One region of the Janthinobacterium sp. BJB401 genome, then DNA from elsewhere that is predicted to be linked to it. Evidence: predicted binding sites of a transcription regulator. Region 1 holds the regulator's gene; each other region holds the start of a gene.
What was found. Region 1 encodes sigma-54, which starts transcription at its own class of promoters, with help from an activator protein. Its sites were predicted from a motif close to TGGCANGNAANCTGCTTT; they were not measured.

Region 1 (4,809 bases):
AGCTGCTGCAGGAATCGGGCGTGCAGACGGCCATCATCAGCGCGCGCCGCTCGGCCATCACGGCGCGCCGCGCGCAGGACCTGGGCATTACCCATGTGCACCAGGGCGGCCACGACAAGCTGACGCCGTTTCGCGAACTGCTGGCGCTGACGGGCTTGACGGAAGAGCAATGCGGCTATATCGGCGACGACGTCATCGATGCCCCCATCCTGAAGCGCGTCGGTTTTGCCGTCAGCGTGCCGGGCGGGCGTCCGGAAGTGCAGGGCCTGGCGCACCATGTGACGCAGGCCGGCGGCGGCCGCGGCGCCGTGCGCGAGATCTGCGAATTCCTGCTGCGCGCCCAGGACAACTATGTGCGCGTCATGGCGCCGTTCCTGGAGTGAGGCGCGCCTTGCCGCCAGTGATATTGGAAAGTGTGAAACCCTATGCGTAAGCCAGGAGGCGCCCATCGCTGGCGCACGATTTTTACCCTGCTGGGCGCGGTTGTTGTCGCGCTGGCCAGCTTTTGGCTGCTCGAAGTGATGAACAAGAATAGCCAGGACATCAAGGCCAGCAAACATTTGGATGAGCCCGATTATTTCATCACCAATTTCAGCCTGGTGCGCATGGATTTGACGGGCAAACCCAGCTATATCGTGTCGGGCACCAAGCTCACGCATTATCCGGCCGACGATTCGTCCGATATCGACCAGCCCTTCGTGCGCAAGCTCACGCCAGGCATGCCGCCGTTGAACATGAACGCGGAACTGGCGCATATCGACCAGGACAATACCCGGCTGCAACTGCACCGCAAGGTCGTGATCGACCGCGTGGCCAGTCCGAAGGCGCAGAACCTGACAGTCAGGACGGAAGCGCTGACGGTGTTCCCGGATGAGGAAAGAATGGAAACGGACGTGCCTGTCGATATCCTGACGGGCGCCTCGCGCCTCAATGGCGTCGGCATGAAGGCCAATAACGCCACCGGCGTGGTGGAAGTGCAGAATGCGCTGCGCATGGTCCTACCGCCGAAACCGCGCCCGGCCGCGGCGGCAAAATGACAGAATGAAACAAGGAAACCATACTATGAAGAAGATCTTGCTGTTGACCGTATTTTCCCTGGCCATCATGGGCGTGGCGCATGCCGAGAAGGCCGATTCCGAGAAGGAAGCCGTCATCACGGCACGCAGCGGCCACGTCGATGACGTCAAGCAGGTGCGCACCCTGACGGGCGACGTCGTGCTGGTGAAGGGCACCCTGACCATGAAGGCGGGCCGGGCCCTGATCACGGAAGATCCGCAAGGCTACCAGTTCATTACCTTCTGGGCCGATCCCGGCAAGCTGGCCACCTTCCGCCAGAAGCGCGATGGCGCGGGCGACCTGTGGGTCGAAGGCGAAGCGGAGCGCGTGGAATACGACAACAAGACGGAAGTGGTGAAACTGTTTTCCCGGGCCAAGTTGACGCGCCTGGAAGGCACGAAAGTGACCGACGTGGCCAACGGCGCCTTCATCTCGTATGACAGCCGCAAGGAAGTGTTTGCGATGGAAAATTCCAACAGCGGCACCAGCACGCCCGATGGCGGCAGCGTGCGCATGGTGATCCAGCCGAAGACCAAGGCGCCGGCGGCGGAGAAAGCGCCGGCCACGCCCGCGCCAGGAAAGAAATAATGGAAAATACACGTTGCGGCAGCACCCTGATCGTTCGCGGTCTGCAAAAAACCTATGGCAAGCGGCAAGTCGTGCATGATGTCTCGCTGCAAGTCGAATGCGGCGAAGTGGTGGGGTTGCTGGGCCCGAACGGTGCCGGCAAGACCACCTCGTTCTACATGATCGTCGGCCTGGTGCCGTCCGATGGCGGCAGCATCGATATCAGCGGCGTGGACATTTCCAGCCTGCCGATCCACCGCCGCGCGCAGATGGGCCTGTCCTACCTGCCGCAGGAAGCGTCCGTCTTTCGCAAGCTGACGGTGGAAGACAATATCCGCGCCGTGCTGGAAATCCAGACCGTCGAAGGCCGTCCTTTGAAGAAGGCCGAGATCGAGGAGCGCCTGGATAAATTGCTGGCCGACTTGCAGATTGAAAAGTTGCGCGAGAACCAGGCCTTGTCCCTGTCGGGCGGCGAGCGCCGCCGCGTGGAAATCGCCCGTGCGCTGGCCACCGATCCCCGTTTCGTGCTGCTCGACGAGCCGTTCGCCGGCGTCGATCCGATCGCCGTGATCGAGATCCAGCGCATCGTGCGTTTCTTGAAGGAGCGCAATATCGGCGTGCTGATCACCGATCATAATGTGCGCGAGACGCTGGGTATCTGCGACCGTGCCTACATCATCAACCAGGGCTCGGTGCTGGCGTCGGGACGCCCCGACGACATCATCGCGAACGAGTCGGTACGCCGGGTCTATCTGGGCGAACACTTCCGCATGTAAGCCAATGAAACAATCATTGCAGCTGCGCACTTCGCAGCACCTGGCACTGACGCCGCAGTTGCAGCAATCGATACGCCTGTTGCAATTGTCTACCCTGGAATTGCACCAGGAACTAGAGCAATTGCTGACGGACAATCCCTTGCTCGAACGCCTCGATGATCCGCTCGACCGTTCGCTGCGCCTGCTGTCCGATGGCGCCTTGAGTTCCACGGCGGCGCCGGCCGAAGCGCCGCCCCAGCCGCCAGGCCAGGAAGCGCCCGCCGCGCCGGCCGAAGCGGAAACTTTTGATGGCGAGGCGGGCGACAGTCCGGCCGCAGCCGAGGGCGGCGACAGCGACTGGAGCGAGGCGAGCCGCGGCAAGGCGCCCGACGACGAAGATTCGCGTCCGCAATTGGAAGCCCATCACTGCACCCTGCGTGAGCACCTGATGGAGCAGATGCGCGTGACGGTGCTTGAATTGCGCGACCGCGCACTGGTCGAGCTGATCATCGACGCGCTCGACGACAATGGCTACCTGGAAGAGTCGCTCGACGACATCCTGGCGCGCCTGCCGGAAGAGCTGGAAATCGACGCCGACGAGATGCGCACGGCCTTGTCGCTGCTGCAAAGTTTCGATCCGCCGGGCGTGGGCGCGCGCAATGCGTCCGAATGCCTGGCCCTGCAAATCAAGCGCTTGCCGCACATCGCCATGGTGACGCGGCGCATGGCCCTCGTCATCGTGGAAAAGCACCTGGCCTGGTTTGCCCAGCGCGATTTCAACAAGCTGAAAAAAGCCCTCGATTGCGACGATGAAGACTTGCGCGAGGCGCAGACGGTGATTCGCCAGTGCAATCCGCATCCGGGTGCCGTATTCGCCTCGGACGTGTCCGATTACGTGGTGCCCGACGTCGTCGTCAAGCGCGCGCGCAATGGCTGGCAAGTGACCCTGAACAACGACGTCATGCCGCGCCTGCGCGTCAACGCCATGTACGCCAACCTGCTCAAGCAGGGCAAGGGCGAGGGCGCCATGGGCGCACAGTTGCAGGAAGCCAAGTGGCTGATCAAGAATATGCGCCAGCGCTTCGACACCATCCTGCGCGTGGCACAGGCGATAGTAGAAAGACAAAAGAACTTTTTCTCGCATGGGGCCGTTGCCATGCGCCCCCTTGTGCTCCGTGAAATAGCTGATACACTGGGTTTACACGAGAGTACTATCTCGCGGGTAACAACTCAAAAGTACATGCTGACCCCGCACGGCATGTTCGAGTTGAAATATTTCTTTGGTAGCCACGTCGCCACCGAAGCGGGGGGCGAAGCGTCATCGACGGCGATACGGGCATTGATCGTGCAACTGACAGGAGCAGAAGACCCTAAAAATCCTTTATCCGACAGTAAGATTGCGGACATGCTGGGGGAACAAGGCATGGTGATTGCGCGACGTACTGTTGCCAAATACCGGGAAGCGTTGAAAATTCCGCCAGTGAGCCTGCGTAAGTGTTTGTAAGTTTTTTTCGGTTCCTCTGCGGGCCGGATAGGATGGACCGCACGAACCCGATCATCTTTAGGAGTGTGTATGAATCTCACCATCAGCGGACATCATCTCGAAGTGACACCAGCCATCCGTGAATACGTACAAACGAAGCTGGAGCGCGTGAAACGTCATTTCGATCAAGTTATCGATATCGCCGTGATTCTGACCGTGGATAACCTCAAAGAGAAAGAAAAACGTCAAAAGGCTGAAGTCAACCTGCGTTTGAGTGGCAAGACTGTCTATGTGGAAAGCCTGGCGCACGACCTGTACGCCGCGATCGATACCCTGATCGACAAGCTCGATAGGCAAGTGATGAAATACAAAACCAAAGTGCAAGGGCACGGTAAAGAGGCGATCAAGCATCTGCCAGACAACTCCGAGGAAGACGCCGTCGTCGCCGTTTAAGGCCACCCGCTTCCAGCAGTTGTGATCAACTAAGGGCGCACATCTTGCGCCCTTTTTTGCGCCTGGACCTGTTGAACGCAATCTTCCCCGCGCAAGGGCTAGAATGTTTGCACTTTCACTTCTTTCCTGCCTGCCATGAGCGACTTCGTCCAGACCTCCATCCGCAACCGCACCGGGCACATCGTGCTCGACCGTCCGAAAGCCTTGAATTCCCTGTCGCTGGAGATGGTGCGCGCCCTGAGCGCGGTCCTGCTGGCCTGGCGCGACGATCCGCACGTGGACGCCGTCGTTATTCGATCGAGCAGCGAAAAAGCCCTGTGCGCCGGCGGCGACATCCGCTTCTTTTACGATGCGGGCCTTGCCACGCCGCAAGGCGGCAGCGCCTTGCTGGAAGATTTCTTTACGGAAGAATACGCCTTAAATCATGTGATTCATTTCTATCCGAAACCGTATATTGCCGTGATGGACGGCGTGGTGATGGGCGGCGGCATGGGC
Region 2 (4,809 bases), on a different contig from region 1:
GCAAGGGCAACGACGGCCTGGCGCCCGATCCCGGTTTTACGCCCGCGCAATACGAGCGCCTGGCCTTGCTGTACATCGCCGCCAGCGTGCGCAAGGGCACGTGGCTGATCCCCGCCTTCCACGCCGTGATCGACACAGGTTTTGCGAACGGTCATGACGATCCGCAGAACTTTTCGCTGGAACAATGGGATACGACCCTCAGCCATTTGAGCGCCGTCATTGCAGGCGTCGACGCGCCGAATTGAACACCACCTGCACGCCGATTTGGAGGATACTTTAGCTCCCGCCGATGCACGGCGCGGATGCCGAGCTGTCCAGGGAGAGCTACGATGACCTATGCCTCTGACCAGAAAATGCACACGCTGGACATGCCCGCGCGAACGCGGCGGCTCTTCAGCATGCGCGATGCCGTGCTGACACAGTGGGAACACGAGGTGCGCGCCAAGGTACGCGGCGCCGACGCCTTGCTGACGCCCATCCTGATCAATACCTTGCCCACTTTCTTCGATAACCTGGCCGAGGCGCTGACGCCAGGCTATCCGCGCGACGATGCCACCAGCAACACCAACGCCCCGGCCGTGCATGGCAACGAACGGGCGCGCATGACCAGTTATGGCCCGGAACAGGTGATCCAGGAATACCAGATCTTCCGCGACTGTTTCGCCGAGGCCGCCCTCGACGCGGGCGTGCCGCTGCGGCGCCGCGACTGGAAGGTGATCAATGCCTCGATCGACACGGGCATCCGCGAAGCCATCCTGGAATTTACGGCCATGCATGAAAGCTTCCAGCGGCGCATCGCGGCCGGCCTGTCGCACGACATGCGCAATCCCCTCTCCGTCATGCTCAACAGCGCCCAGCTGCTGCAGCGGCGCGCGCAGCAGGTCGACGTGCCGGCCCTGGCATCGAAAATCATCGAACACGGCAAGCGCCTCGACGACATGATCCAGGAATTGCTCGATACGCTCAGCTACCACCGGGGGCAGAAACTGCCGCTGGTCTTGCATCGCTTCGATATCCTGCCGCTGGCGCAGCAGGTGGCCGACAGCGTGAATACGGGCCATCCGGGCAAGTGCCAAGTGACGGGCGCGTCCGTCACCGGCTGGTGGTGCGAAAATTCGCTGCGCCGGGCCCTGGAAAACCTGGTGGGCAATGCCCTCAAGTACGGCGACGACGGCCCCATCCATATCCACGTCAACACCCTGCGCGAACGCATGATACTCACGGTGCACAACACGGGCAGCACTATCGCGCCCGAGCAGACCGAGCGCATCTTCGAATACCTGCGCCGCGAACACCAGGGCAGCGCTCCCGGCTGGGGCATCGGCCTGCCCTTCGTGCAAAACGTGGCGGAAAGCCATGGCGGCAGCGCGCTGGTCGACAGTGCGCCGGAAACGGGCACCACGTTTACCATCGACCTGCCCGTCGATTGCCGTCCCTTCGTCACGCCGGACGCCTGATTTCACCCGCCCCGCGCCCCATAGCCCTGCAGAATCGACACCGTAGCGCACCAAAGCGGTGCGGATGACGGTTTTACGCCACAAAAATGGTCATTTTCTACATACTTTCGGGTGTGCGGCATTGGCACGTTTCCTGCTGAGCTATAGTCAGACACGGCTCAAGGGAAATCACAACATGGCAAATTTTTTCAATGAAATGACTGCAAATGAAGTGGGTACGGACAGCAAGGTACGTGAACACTATCGTGAATTCAGCAACTGGCTGGAGCAGCAATCCCCCGAGACCATCGCCCGCAAGCGGGCGGAAGCCGACCTGACGTTCCGCCGGGTCGGCATCACGTTCGCCGTGTATGGCGACGATGCCGGCACGGAACGCCTGATTCCGTTCGACACCATCCCGCGCATCATTCCCGCCACGGAATGGGCGCAGATGCAGACGGGCCTGGTGCAGCGCGTGCAAGCCTTGAACATGTTTATCCATGATATTTATCATGAGCAAAACATCATCAAGGCGGGCATCATTCCTGCCGAGCAAATCTACAAGAATGCCCAGTACCGCCCGGAAATGCAGGGCATTTCCGTCGCCTCCGACATTTACGCCCACATCGCCGGCGTCGACATCGTGCGCGCGGGCCAGGGCGAATTCTATGTGCTGGAAGACAACCTGCGCGTGCCGTCCGGCGTGTCCTATATGCTGGAAGACCGCAAGATGATGATGCGGCTATTCCCGGAACTGTTCGCCCGCAACCGCATCGCCCCTGTCGACCATTACCCGGACATGCTGCTCGACAACTTGCGCTCCGTCGCCCCGATGGGCGTCGATGACCCGACGGTCGTCGTCATGACACCCGGCATGTACAACTCCGCCTACTTCGAACATGCGTTCCTGGCCCAGCAAATGGGCGTGGAACTGGTCGAAGGCAAGGATTTGTTCGTCAACGATAACTCGGTGTACATGCGCACCACGCGCGGTCCAAAACGCGTGGACGTGATCTACCGCCGCGTGGACGACGACTTCCTCGATCCGCTGGCCTTCCGTTCCGATTCCTCGCTGGGCGTGCCGGGCCTGCTGTCCGTGTACCGCGCCGGCCGGGTGACCCTGGCCAACGCCATCGGCACGGGCGTGGCCGACGACAAGTCGATCTATCCTTTTGTTCCCGACATGATCAAGTTCTATCTGTCGCAGGAACCGATACTCAACAACGTGCCCACGTACCAGTGCCGCAAACCGGCCGATTTGTCCTACGTGCTGGCGAACCTGGCGCAACTTGTCGTCAAGGAAGTGCATGGCGCGGGCGGCTACGGCATGCTGGTGGGGCCGGCGTCCAGCATGGCGCAGATCGAGGACTTCCGCCAGCGCCTGCTGGCCAATCCGGGCGGCTACATCGCCCAGCCAACACTCGCCCTGTCCGCCTGCCCCACGTATGTCGAGGCCGGCATCGCGCCGCGCCACATCGATTTGCGGCCGTTCGTGCTGTCCGGCAAGACGATTTCCATGGTGCCCGGCGGCCTGACGCGCGTGGCGCTCGGTGAAGGCTCGCTGGTGGTCAACTCCTCGCAAGGGGGCGGCACCAAGGATACCTGGGTACTGGAAGCCACATTATCAGAAGAAAAAGCAGCTTTTGCAGGAGAGAAAACATGCTGAGCCGCACAGCCGATCATTTATTCTGGATGGCCCGCTACACGGAGCGGGCGGAAAACACGGCGCGCATGCTCGACGTTAACATGCAGACGTCGATGCTGCCCCAGTCCGAGCAGGACGCGGAGCAAGGCTGGCGCGCCACCCTGGGCATTTCCGAGCTGCAAAGCGCCTACGACCACAAATATGGCCGCTTCCACACGCGCGACGTGCTCGACTTCATGGTGCGCGACCCGAACAACCCCTCATCCATCCTCGCCTGCCTGACGGGCGCGCGCGAAAACGCCCGCGCCGTGCGGGGGACTTTGACGACGGAAGTGTGGGAAATCCAGAACGCCACCTGGCTCGACATGCAGAAGCGCTTGAAAAGCAATCTGCTGGAAACGGATCCCAGCCAGTTCTTCGAATGGGTCAAGTACCGCTCGCATTTGTCGCGCGGCGTCACTTTGGGCACCATGCTCAAGGACGAGGCCATCCACTTCATTCGCCTGGGCACTTTCCTGGAACGGGCCGACAACACGGCGCGCATCCTCGACGTGAAGTTCCACGGCGCGCGCGATACGTCGAAAGACATCACCCAGCGCGATTTTTACTACTGGGCGGCCCTGCTGCGCTCCGTGTCCGGCTTCGAGATCTACCGCAAGGTCTACCGCGACGTGATCACCCCGGCGCGGGTGGCGGAGTTGCTGATGCTGCGCGGCGACATGCCCAGGTCCTTGCTTGCCTGCATGGATGACGTGGTGGAAAATCTCAAGCATATCCGCAACGATGTCTCGGCCGATACGGAACGTTTCGCCGGCAAGTTGCACGCGGAACTGAAATTCGGCCATATCGACGACATCATGAAGGCGGGCTTGCATCTGACCCTGACGGAGTTTCTGGAAAACATCAATGACCTGGGCAACCGGGTCAGCCGCGACTTCCTCGTTCCCTTGGCGGCCTGATGCAGCTCACCATCCGCCACGAAACCGAGTACGCCTACAGCGCACCGCTGGCCTACACCATCCAGCAACTGCACCTGACGCCGCGTATCGAGCCGCAGCAGCGGGCATTGTCCTGGCAAATCACGACGCCCGGCCGGTGCCACGCCTACACGGATGCCTACGGCAATCTGTCGCACATGCTGACGATTAACGGCAGCCATCAGTCGCTGAGCCTGGTGGCGCAGGGCGTGGTGGAAACCATCTACCCGCACAAAGGACGGCTGAACCTGATCGACACCTTGTCGCCCCTGTTGTTTACCATGCCGACGGCCCTGACGCAGGCCGATTCCGCCATCCTCGACCTGGCGGCCGCCAGCCTGCCGGACCCGCGCGTGACGGCGGCCACGGGCCATCTGCTGCGCCTGGCCGAGCACATCGTCGGCAAGGTGGCGTATGAAAGCGGCGCCACCATGGTCACCACCACGGCTGGCGACGCCCTGGCCCTGGGACGCGGCGTGTGCCAGGACCATGCCCATCTGTTCCTCGCCTGCTGCCACGCCTGGGGCATCCCGGCCCGCTATGTGTCCGGCTACATCGATCCGGGCACGACGGGCCACGCGGCCAGCCACGCCTGGGTCGACGCGTGGGCCGAGGACACGGATTTCGCGGGCTGGGTCAGCATCGACGTCACGCATGCGCGGCTGATGACGGATGCGTATTGCCGCCTGGCCATCGGACGCGACTACGATTCGGCCGCGCCCGTGCGCGGCGTGCGCCAGGGTGGCGGCAC
Region 3 (4,809 bases), on a different contig from region 1:
CACATACTGGCCCGGCGGCACGCCGATACCGAGCGCCACCAGGGCCATCACCACGTCGCGTAAAAAATCGTCGAGCAAGTGGTTGCGGTCATCGCTCCACAAGTTCATGTTTTGCTGGCTGTGATGCAGGCTGTGCAAGCCCCACCACCAGCCGAAATGGTGCGAGGCCCGATGGTAGCAATAGTCGACGAAGTCCAGTATCACAAAATAAATGATAAAACTGAGCAAGGGACTGATGCCGGGCAACAGCGATTCCAGGTTCAAGGGATGAATATTGTCGAAACGCAAGGCGCCCGCCAAGGCATCCATCAGCGGATCGAGCGTAAAGAAGACCACGACGGAAAACAGGCCGATGCGGTGCAGCACGGTGTACAAAAAATCGTTCCAGCGGGCGCGCGGGTCGGTGATCTTTTGCGCGGGAATCAGGGCTTCGAGCGGACGCAGCACGAGAAACAGCAGCACCAGTTCACACAGGCCGATCAGCAGCCATTCCGTCCCCTCGAACGCTTCTTCCGTGAATTCGCCAAAGCCCAGGTGATACACGAGCGGATTGACGATGGTCTGGAACAGCCAGCCTTGCGCCGCGCCAAAAGCGTCGACCAACGTGTCGATCACGGGCGTGACGTAGCCGAGGATATCGGCGGCGATCATGGCTGGCCCTTCTTTTGCGCGTAGGCAGGATGCTCGCGCAGGGTGGCAAAGCAGAAACCCTTGTCTTGCAGGCCGGAAATCAAGGCATCGAGGTTGGCCGGTGCCCACGCATCCTTGCGCGACCAGATGCCCATGTGCGCAATGAAAATATCGCCGCTGCGCAAGTTCGCCAGGGCTTTTTTCAGCAGCATGGCGTTCGGATATTTATCGCTGGGCAGTTCATCGCCCGAATACCCCGCTGGCGCCCAGCCCGCATGCTGGTAGCCGCAGGCGCTGCCGGCCGCCAGGGTGCGCGGCGACGTGTAGCCGCCCGGCGCGCGCCAGAACGGGTCAAGCTTATGCCCGGTCAGTTCCTGGAAGCGCGTATCGACGCGGCGTAATTCCTCGCAGAACTGCTTGTCGGTGAGGGAAGCCAGCTTGCCGCCATCCTTGCCGAACTGAGGCTTGACCTGGATCAAGCCGTTGGCCAGATCCTTCTTCCAGTACACGTGGTCAAACGTATGCGTGCCAAATGCATGGCCTTCGGCGACCCTGGCTTTCCAGTACGGCGCCCACGAGGCATCGAGCGAATAGTCGCCGCGCGTGGTCTTTTCATTGGCCAGGAAGAAGGTTGCCTTCACATGGCGCTGATTCAGCACGTCGGCGATCAGCTGCGCTTGCGACTGGCTGCCCGTGTCGAACGTCATGTAGATGGTGCCCTTGCAGGCGGCCGGGGCCGAAGATGCGGCCGGAGCCTGTGCGGCTTGGGCTGCCGGCGCCGGTGCGGCGGCATGCGCGGGTGGCAGCATGGCGCTGGCGCACAGCAGCATGGCGGGCACGCAGCCCGCGAAAGTGAGGCGTTTCATCATCACACCCGCCATCACATGCGCGGCGAGTGGGTGGCGAAATACACGCCATGGGGCGAGCGGCCCACCGGTATGGTCTTGATGACCTTGCGAGTGGTCAGATCGATCACGGCTACTTTCTTGATCCAGCGCAGGGTCACCCACATGGTCTTGCCGTCCGGGGTGATTTCCATGCAATCGGGGCCGCCCGGCACATTGATGGTGCCCACATTTTCCAGGGTTTGCTGGTCGATGATGTTGATGGTGTTCGACACGCGGTTCGAGACGAAGGTCATGCGGTTGTCACCGAGCGCGCGGAAATTGTGCGTGCCGGCGCCCGCCTTGATGCGCTTGACGGTCTTTTGCGTGCGCCAGTCGATCACTTCCACGTAATCGCTGCCCATGATGCCGACCAGCAAATGCTTGCCATCGGGCGTCATCGTGATGCCGGCCGGCGCCGGGCCGACAGGCATGGTCCATTTGACGGTTTGCGTGGCCAGATCGATGGCGCTGATCTGGTTGCTGCCCTGCTGCGTGATGAAGGCCATGGTGCTGTCGGCCGTGAACGCCATGTGGCTAGGCAACTTCGGCAGCGGGATGCGCTTGGCCAGGGTCAGGTTCTTGCCGTCGTAGCGGTACAGGTCGATGCGGTCCAGGCGCAGCGAATTCGAGATGAACCACTTCTGGTCCGGCGAAAAGCCGATCTGATACGGGTCGAGGATGTTGCTGATACGGCGCTGGATCTGGCCCGACACAGGATCGAGGAAAATCAGCTCGTTGCCGACGGAACTGGCGACGATCAGCGACTTGCCGTCCGGCGTTTCCATCAGATGGTGCGGTTCCTTGCCGACGGCAAAGGTCGACAGGGGAGCATAGGTTTTCTGGTCCAGCAGTTGCACCGTGGCATCACGGGAATTGAGCACCACCACCACTTCGGCTTGCGCCGTCGATATTGCGGAAACCAGGCACAGCGAGGAAAAAACAAGGCGGCGTAGACTGCGGAACATGGAAGAAATCACTGTTAAATACAAAACATGCATTTTACGTGGAACACTGTATTTATTGTGCGAAATCCCCCCTTAAATGCTGCCGGCAGCCACACATCGCCATAATTTCCGTTTTTTCCCTGTGCCGGGCCTGGAATGGCGCTTTGCAACTCATTGCTCTACAATCTGAAGCTTTCATCGCCTACACAAGGATTATCATGACCACCACCACTACCGCTTCCGGCCTGCAATACATCGATACCGTCGTTGGCGAAGGCGCTGAAGCGCAAGCCGGCAACAATGTTGTCGTGCATTACACGGGCTGGCTGCAGAACGACGACGGCAGCGCCGGTTCGAAATTTGACTCGAGCAAGGACCGCAACGATCCATTCGAATTCCCGCTGGGCGCAGGCCGCGTCATTCAAGGCTGGGACGAAGGCGTGCAAGGCATGAAAGTGGGCGGCAAGCGCCAGCTGATCATCCCTGCAGCACTGGGCTATGGCGCACGCGGCGCCGGCGGCGTGATTCCACCGAACGCCACCCTGATTTTCGACGTCGAACTGCTGGGCGTATAAGCACCGACTGCGCAGCGCTGAAGCGACTGTACCGGCGCCGCCCCTGTTCACGCAGCGGCGGCGTTTTTGTTTTGAGTGTGTCCTCTAATGCACGGCACGCTTTTTTCACTATGATGTCAGGCACTGCAGCACGCACGGTGGCCACTCCGCCGGGCCAGCCGCACTTTTCCAGCGATTCCATCAGCACACAGGAGCCATCATGAGTTTACAAGAGCAATTCGAACAAGCGCAGCTCGATTCCAAGACCCTGTCCGAGCGTCCGGACAATATGACCTTGTTGAAAATCTACGCCTTGTTCAAGCAAGCGTCGAGCGGCGACGCCACGGGCGAGCGTCCTGGCATGACCGACTTCGTCAACCGCGCCAAGTTCGACGCCTGGGCGGCCCTGGCAGGCACCTCGAAGGAAGATGCGCAGCAACAATACATCGACCTGATCGAAGACTTGAAGGACTGATCGTCCCTCCCTGCCCCGGCGCCTGTCGGGGCAGTATAATTTCTGCATGACACCATCACTGATTTCCCAGGTTTCGCTGGCGCATGCCGCCGACCTGCCCCGTTTGTTCGACGTCTGGCACCTGTCCGTACGCGCCACCCACGATTTCCTCACCGATAGCGATATCGCCTTCCTGATGCCCTTCGTCCGCGAAGAGCTGGCCAGAGTGACGGCCGAACGCCTGATGCATGTGCTGCGCGCCGATGATGGCGTCGCTTACGCCTTCCTGTGCGTCGAGCACGCCGGGATCGAAATGCTGTTCGTGCATCCGGACCGGCGCGGCAGCGGTGCCGGCCGCAATCTGGTCCAGTACGCCATCGTCAAGCTGCAAGCCACGGCAGTCGATGTCAACGAACACAACACGCAGGCGCATGGCTTTTACCGCCACCTGGGCTTTACCGTGGAAAACCGCTCACCGCTTGACCCGTTCGGCAAGCCTTTCCCCATTTTGCACCTGAAACTGGCCGAAAACGGCTAAAAACTCACCAAAAACCACAAAAACAGGCTGTTAACGCAAAAGTGGCTACCAAATCGGTAGCCACTCTTTCATGTTGAAACGGCGTTAAAACTTACTTCTTGGCTGCCGCCAGCGCCTGCGCGATCCAGCCGTCAAACTTTTGCTGGTGGAATTTGATCCAGCCGGCCGTATGGCGGGCGATATCGGCCTGCGTGTTTTCGCCGCGGCGCATGCGCTCGTTCTGCGCATTGATGTCCGCCACGGGCAGTTGCATCACTTCGAACAGCTTGGCTGCGGCCGGGTTTTTCTCGGCCCAGGCCTTGTTCGACACGATGCGTGCCGTGTTGACGGCAAAACCGTAATCGCTGCCATCGTCGAGGCGGGTATTCACCTTGTCCGGATTGGCCGAGAATGGCACTTTCAGCCAGATCACGTCCTTGCCCGGCACCAGCACGCCACTGACCCAGTATGGCGTCCACGTGTAGTACAGGATCGGTTCGCCACGCTTGTAGCGGCCCAGGGTATCGGCGATCAGGGCCGCATAGCTGCCCTGCACGTGCGTCACCGTCTCGCGCAATTTGTACGCATCCATGTGATTCTCGATCAGCGCTTCGCAGCCCCAGCCCGGGTTGCAGCCCGTCAAGTCGGCCTTGCCATCGCCGTCATGGTCGAACAGCTTGGCCAGGGTCGGGTCGCGCAACTGGTCGATATTCGTGATGTTGTACTTTTCCGCCGTCGCCTTATCGATCAGATAACCTTGCGCGGCAGGACCGGCATACTGGCCCGTGCGCAACAGCTTGGCGTCGCCGCCCGCATTGTTATA
Region 4 (4,809 bases), on a different contig from region 1:
GCCGCCTTGGCCAGGCGCCCGCCGTGCGGGAGGTGCTGCAGATGCCGCGCGGCATGGGTAACACGGCGCTGGTTGACGGCCGCCTGTTGCTGCCGGAAGGACCGGGCTGGGATGTGGCGCAAGCGGGCACGGGACGCGCGCTGCGCCGCGCCGACATCGCCGCCGCCATGGCGCGCCAGCATTTCATCGCGCAAACGGGCTTGCGCGGCGCCGATGGCGCGCTATGGCTGACGCAGGGACTGGGAGGCGCCATCGGCCTGCTGTGCGCCGGCGACGCGGGCGGCGTGTCCGCCTTGTCCGCCTTGCTGCTGCGCGGCGCCGACGCCGCCACGCAGTCGCTGGCCGCCAGCGCGATTCCCGTGGGGGCGGCGCCGGAGGCCGTGGCGAACGGCTGGCTGAAGGATTACGCGCCGCTGGCCTTGCTGGCCTGGGCCGCGGCGCGCACACCGCAGGAAATCGATGCCTTGCTGGCGCAGGTGAAAAGTGGCGGCAGCGTGCCCGATGCCGTGCGCCATGTTGACGCGGCGCAGGCGGAGGCCTTGCTGGGCGCGCCGCGCGCCGTCGACCTGCGGCTGCGCGGCGCGCGGATCGCCGCCGTTCAGGCCTGGCGCTGGCGCGACGGCGGCTGGCGCGAGGAGACGCCCGCGCAGACCCGGGCGCACCCCGTGCGGGTGACGTGGCGCGACGGCGTGCTGGCATTTGACGCGCCCGGCGAGGTGCTGTCTGACGGCGGCGCGCCGTGGCTGATGCTCGATGCCGTGCCCGGCTTCGAGCGCGCGCCGAAGGATAACCTCCACCAGCCTTAGCCGGCCCTTAGCCCGGCCGCTTGCCCACCATCGCCTCGATGCCGCGATAGTAGGTGAGCGGCCGGCCTATCGTCACGCCCATCAATGCCGCCGCCTGGATGATGTCGTTTGTATCGCGCCGGTACACGACCAGCGCATCCATTTCATCGGTGCCATTGCCGTCGATCTGGATCAGGTCATAGCCGCCTTCGTCCACGGCGCGCTGCGCCAGTTCCGTGTCCAGCCACTCGAAATAGGGCAGCGCGCTACCGCCGCTGTCCTTGAGCAGCGCGTACGGGAAGTCGGGGAATTCGTCGAACATGTCCTGTATCTGTTCGTGCAGTTCATCGAGCTTGTCGCTCGACGCCATATGGCCGGCCAGCTGCGAGAGCATTTCCACCGCATAGGCTTGCGCATCGCTGTCGATCCACTCGTCGCGCGGCGCGGAGGGAGCTTCGGTGATGGCGGCGACGGCGTCGTCGAGTTCCTCGCCTTCCAGGTCGCCGCAGGTCAGCTTGGTCAATAGTTCAGATAAGAGCATGGTTGCCTTTCAGGGGAGCGGCACGGCCACGGTGGCTGCCTTGTCGATGAAGTTGCCAATACTATCATTACCGTGCAGCTTGCCGCGTTCCGCAGAAGTCGTATGGCGTCCTTTGGCTACTTGTCAACTAGACATTTTCGTGCCAGGCGGATACACTGAAAATATTTCCAATTAGCAATATTTATCTGGACTCATGCAGGCACAGGCGCGCTTGCCGTCCTTTGCCCTTTGCCCATCACTTGTGACCCATTTTTCATTTTATTCAGGATCATCCATGTTTGTCCGAACCACCATGCTGCGCGCGCTGGCGTGCGCCGTCTTGCTGCCTGCGCTGTTGTCGGCCTGCGTCACCGGCCGCAATAGCGCGCCTGCGTTTACCTACACGACACCCGACCTTGCCAAGGGCGTTGTCGTCGGCACCGTGTTCGAGAGCTCCGTCTTCGAGGCGCATGGCGCCAGGTTCGGCATCGTCAGCAGCGACCCTGCCGCCCTCGAGGGAAAAAGTCTGTGGTTATCCAGCCATGCTCCCGCCGGCCAGGTCGCCTTGCAGAATGTCTTGCCAAAAGTGCCTACGGGCAAGGGCAGCACCTTTGCGCTGCAGCTGACGCCGGGGCGCTACAGCGTCATCATCTGGCTGCTTGACTATGGATTCAGGTCCAGGTACTCCGAATCGTCGCCGAAGCCGATCGAGTTTGACGTCGTTGCTGGCAAGGTCACCTACCTGGGACGTCTGGATGCCAACCGTTTCCTGCAAGTGGCTTCGATATACGACAATTTCGAGGAAGATATCGCATACCTGAAGAAAAATCCCTTGCTGGCCAATGCCAGCATCGAGAACAAGGCGCTCGAGGTGCGTGAATGGTGGCTACAGGACGCCCTTGGCAAGGAAATTCAGGAAAGAAACCGCGCCAAATAAGCACCTGCAGGTCGCGCCGCGCACGCGTCACTCTGTACTGCAGGCGCGACCCTGCGCTACATTTTTTGCTGCATCAGAGCGGCCAGGCCTGTTTGGTCACGGCTACGGCGACGATGTAGGCGAAGACCAGCACGGCGAGCGCGAAGGCGGCGCCGCGCACGGCTGGCGTCTTGCCGCGTTTCAGGGCGATGGTGCCCAGCACGATATAGGCCACCAGCGCGCACAGCTTGGCGGCCAGCCAGGGCTGGCTGCCCGGCGACTGGCCGCTCCATACGGCCAGGGTGATGGCGCTGACCAGCAAGGCCGTGTCGACCAGGTGCGGCAGGATTTTTACCCAGCGCTGCTGCAAGGCGGGCGAGGCGCGCAGCATCCAGGCGCCGCGCAAGAGGAAAAGAAAGCCGCTGGCCGCGGCGCAGCCCATGTGGAAATGCTTGAGGCTCAGATAGTCCATGCGTGATGTGGTGGGCGTTGATTGATGGTGGCGCCAGCATAGCCGCCTTTGGCGCGCCGCGCCATACACCGTCGGGAGGAGACTGTCCTAAGGCAGGAATTTCACGTACACGAGTTCCGGGTCTCCCTCGTCGAGATGGTCGATCTGGCCGCTGCGCACGAAGCCCGCGCTGGCGAACAGCTGTTGCGCGGCCAGGTTGGACTGGTTCGTCGACGTGAAAATTTTCCCTGTCCGGCACGCGTCTGCGGCGGCTGCCAGCAGGCGCAATCCCACGCCGCAGCGCTGCTGGCCGGGAGCGACCACCACCAGCGAGACAAATCCGCAGCCAAAGAAGTCGTCGTGCGTGAGGACATAGCCGGCCACCTGGCCAGCGCGGATGGCCACCTGGCATTGACCTTTGCCGACGGCGGCGCGCACGGCGTCGCCCCGGCTGGCGTGCGTCTGCGCGTACGCGTCGCAGGCCAGCATGGCTGCCACATCGCCCGGCAGCGCCGTGCGCGTGATGATTTCATCTGCTTCCGTTCTGTTCTGCATGCCGCTCCTTTTCTCCAGGCGCCGAGTGTGCCAAAAATACCTGCGTTTGTAAAACACCCGCCATCCAGGCTAGGTCCATACCTCTTCATCTAGTCACTTTTGCCGATACGGCTATCCAGATTGCCTTTCCAGAATCACCCTGTGACCGATAGTGCCTTTCGACTCTGGCACGTAAGCTGGTCGGGACGGCTGGCCAGACGGCCAGTGCATTCATGGAGAAACATCGTGGCTACCCTAGATGGCACTAAGAACAACAGTAGTAACAAGGCAGTCGAACCCGGCATGCGGCGCAAGCAGGCGTCCGTGCTGATCAGCAGCACCTTCGCCTTCACCATCTGCTTTGCAGTCTGGATGATGTTTGCCGTGCTCGGCATCCCCATCAAGACCAGCCTGGGCTTGACTGAAACACAATTCGGCCTGCTGGCCGCCATGCCCGTGCTGACGGGCTCCCTCGTGCGCGTGCCGTTGGGCATCTGGACGGACAAATACGGCGGACGCCGCGTCTTCTTCTGGCTGATGCTGGCCAGCGTGGTGCCGATCTACCTGATTTCCTACGCCACCGCCTATTGGCACTTCCTCGTGCTGGGCATGTTCGTGGGCCTGGCGGGCGGCTCGTTTTCCGTCGGCACGCCGTATGTGGCGCGCTGGTATGAAAAGGAGCGCCGCGGCCTGGCGATGGGCATCTTCGGCGCCGGAAACTCCGGTTCCGCGCTGACCAAGTTCGTCGCGCCGGGCATCGTCGCCGCCTTCGGCTGGCAGATGCTGCCCAAGGTGTACGCGGTCGCCATGCTGGCCACGGCCATCATCTTCTGGCTGTTTTCGTACACGGACAAATCGCACCTGGCGCCATCGGGCGAAAGTTTTACGGCGCAAATGAAGGTGCTGAAGGATCCGCGCGTGTGGCGCTACTGCCAGTACTACTCGGTGGTGTTCGGCGGCTACGTGGCGCTGGCGCTGTGGATGACGAAATACTACGTGGCCGAATACGGTTTTGATTTGAAGCACGCGGCGCTGCTGGCCGCCTGCTTCTCGCTGCCGGGCGGCGTGCTGCGCGCGTTTGGCGGCTGGATCTCCGACAAATACGGGGCGGCGAAAGTTACCTGGGCCGTGATGTGGGTGTGCTGGGTGTGCTTCTTCCTGCTGTCGTATCCGCAAACGCAGATGGTGATCGAGACCGTCACGGGGCCGCTGGCCATCCACATCGGCCTGTCGCCGCTGTGGTTCACCGTGCTGCTGTTCATCGTCGGCATCGCCATGGCGGTCGGCAAGGCGTCCGTCTTCAAGTTCATCGGTGATGACTTTTCCGACAACATCGGCGCCGTCTCGGGCGTGGTGGGCCTGGCCGGCGGCTTGGGAGGCTTCATCCTGCCCGTGATGTTCGGCGCCCTGGTGGACTTCACGGGCGTGCGTTCGAGCTCCTTCATGCTCTTGTACGGCACCGTCTGCGTTTCCCTCGTCTGGATGTATTTCTCGTTCAAGCCGCTACGCGCGGCGACTATCCCTCAACCTGCAGGAGTTAAAGCATGAGCCGCTACATGATCAATACCTGGGAGCCGGAAACCCCGAGCTTCTGGCAAAACAC

Region 2: a site for sigma-54 is predicted at 1,580-1,597, ahead of HWE17_RS21530 (circularly permuted type 2 ATP-grasp protein). Genes of this name have one in related genera too.
Region 3: a site for sigma-54 is predicted at 2,509-2,526, ahead of HWE17_RS11975 (beta-propeller fold lactonase family protein). Genes of this name have one in related genera too.
Region 4: a site for sigma-54 is predicted at 3,393-3,410, ahead of HWE17_RS22670 (nitrate/nitrite transporter). Genes of this name have one in related genera too.

What each region holds. Positions count from the first base shown of each region.
Region 1 covers NZ_JABXFH010000002.1:213,095-217,903, forward strand. The annotation lists gene HWE17_RS02650 (HAD family hydrolase) at 1-383, shown strand, start outside; gene lptC (LPS export ABC transporter periplasmic protein LptC) at 426-1,037, shown strand; gene lptA (lipopolysaccharide transport periplasmic protein LptA) at 1,063-1,644, shown strand; gene lptB (LPS export ABC transporter ATP-binding protein) at 1,644-2,399, shown strand; gene HWE17_RS02670 (RNA polymerase factor sigma-54) at 2,404-3,882, shown strand; gene raiA (ribosome-associated translation inhibitor RaiA) at 3,952-4,314, shown strand; gene HWE17_RS02680 (enoyl-CoA hydratase/isomerase family protein) at 4,450-4,809, shown strand, end outside.
Region 2 covers NZ_JABXFH010000039.1:53,750-58,558, forward strand. The annotation lists gene HWE17_RS21520 (hypothetical protein) at 1-245, shown strand, start outside; gene HWE17_RS21525 (sensor histidine kinase KdpD) at 330-1,457, shown strand; gene HWE17_RS21530 (circularly permuted type 2 ATP-grasp protein) at 1,633-3,102, shown strand; gene HWE17_RS21535 (alpha-E domain-containing protein) at 3,096-4,040, shown strand; partial or broken gene HWE17_RS21540 (transglutaminase family protein) at 4,040-4,809, shown strand, end outside.
Region 3 covers NZ_JABXFH010000014.1:110,946-115,754, forward strand. The annotation lists gene HWE17_RS11965 (sterol desaturase family protein) at 1-615, opposite strand, end outside; gene HWE17_RS11970 (polysaccharide deacetylase family protein) at 648-1,439, opposite strand; gene HWE17_RS11975 (beta-propeller fold lactonase family protein) at 1,511-2,482, opposite strand; gene HWE17_RS11980 (FKBP-type peptidyl-prolyl cis-trans isomerase) at 2,680-3,036, shown strand; gene HWE17_RS11985 (acyl-CoA-binding protein) at 3,236-3,490, shown strand; gene HWE17_RS11990 (GNAT family N-acetyltransferase) at 3,537-4,007, shown strand; gene proX (glycine betaine/L-proline ABC transporter substrate-binding protein ProX) at 4,099-4,809, opposite strand, start outside.
Region 4 covers NZ_JABXFH010000044.1:26,147-30,955, forward strand. The annotation lists gene HWE17_RS22645 (ABC transporter permease) at 1-806, shown strand, start outside; gene HWE17_RS22650 (hypothetical protein) at 814-1,326, opposite strand; gene HWE17_RS22655 (hypothetical protein) at 1,601-2,242, shown strand; gene HWE17_RS22660 (SirB2 family protein) at 2,316-2,693, opposite strand; gene HWE17_RS22665 (GNAT family N-acetyltransferase) at 2,781-3,227, opposite strand; gene HWE17_RS22670 (nitrate/nitrite transporter) at 3,510-4,754, shown strand; gene HWE17_RS22675 (NarK family nitrate/nitrite MFS transporter) at 4,751-4,809, shown strand, end outside.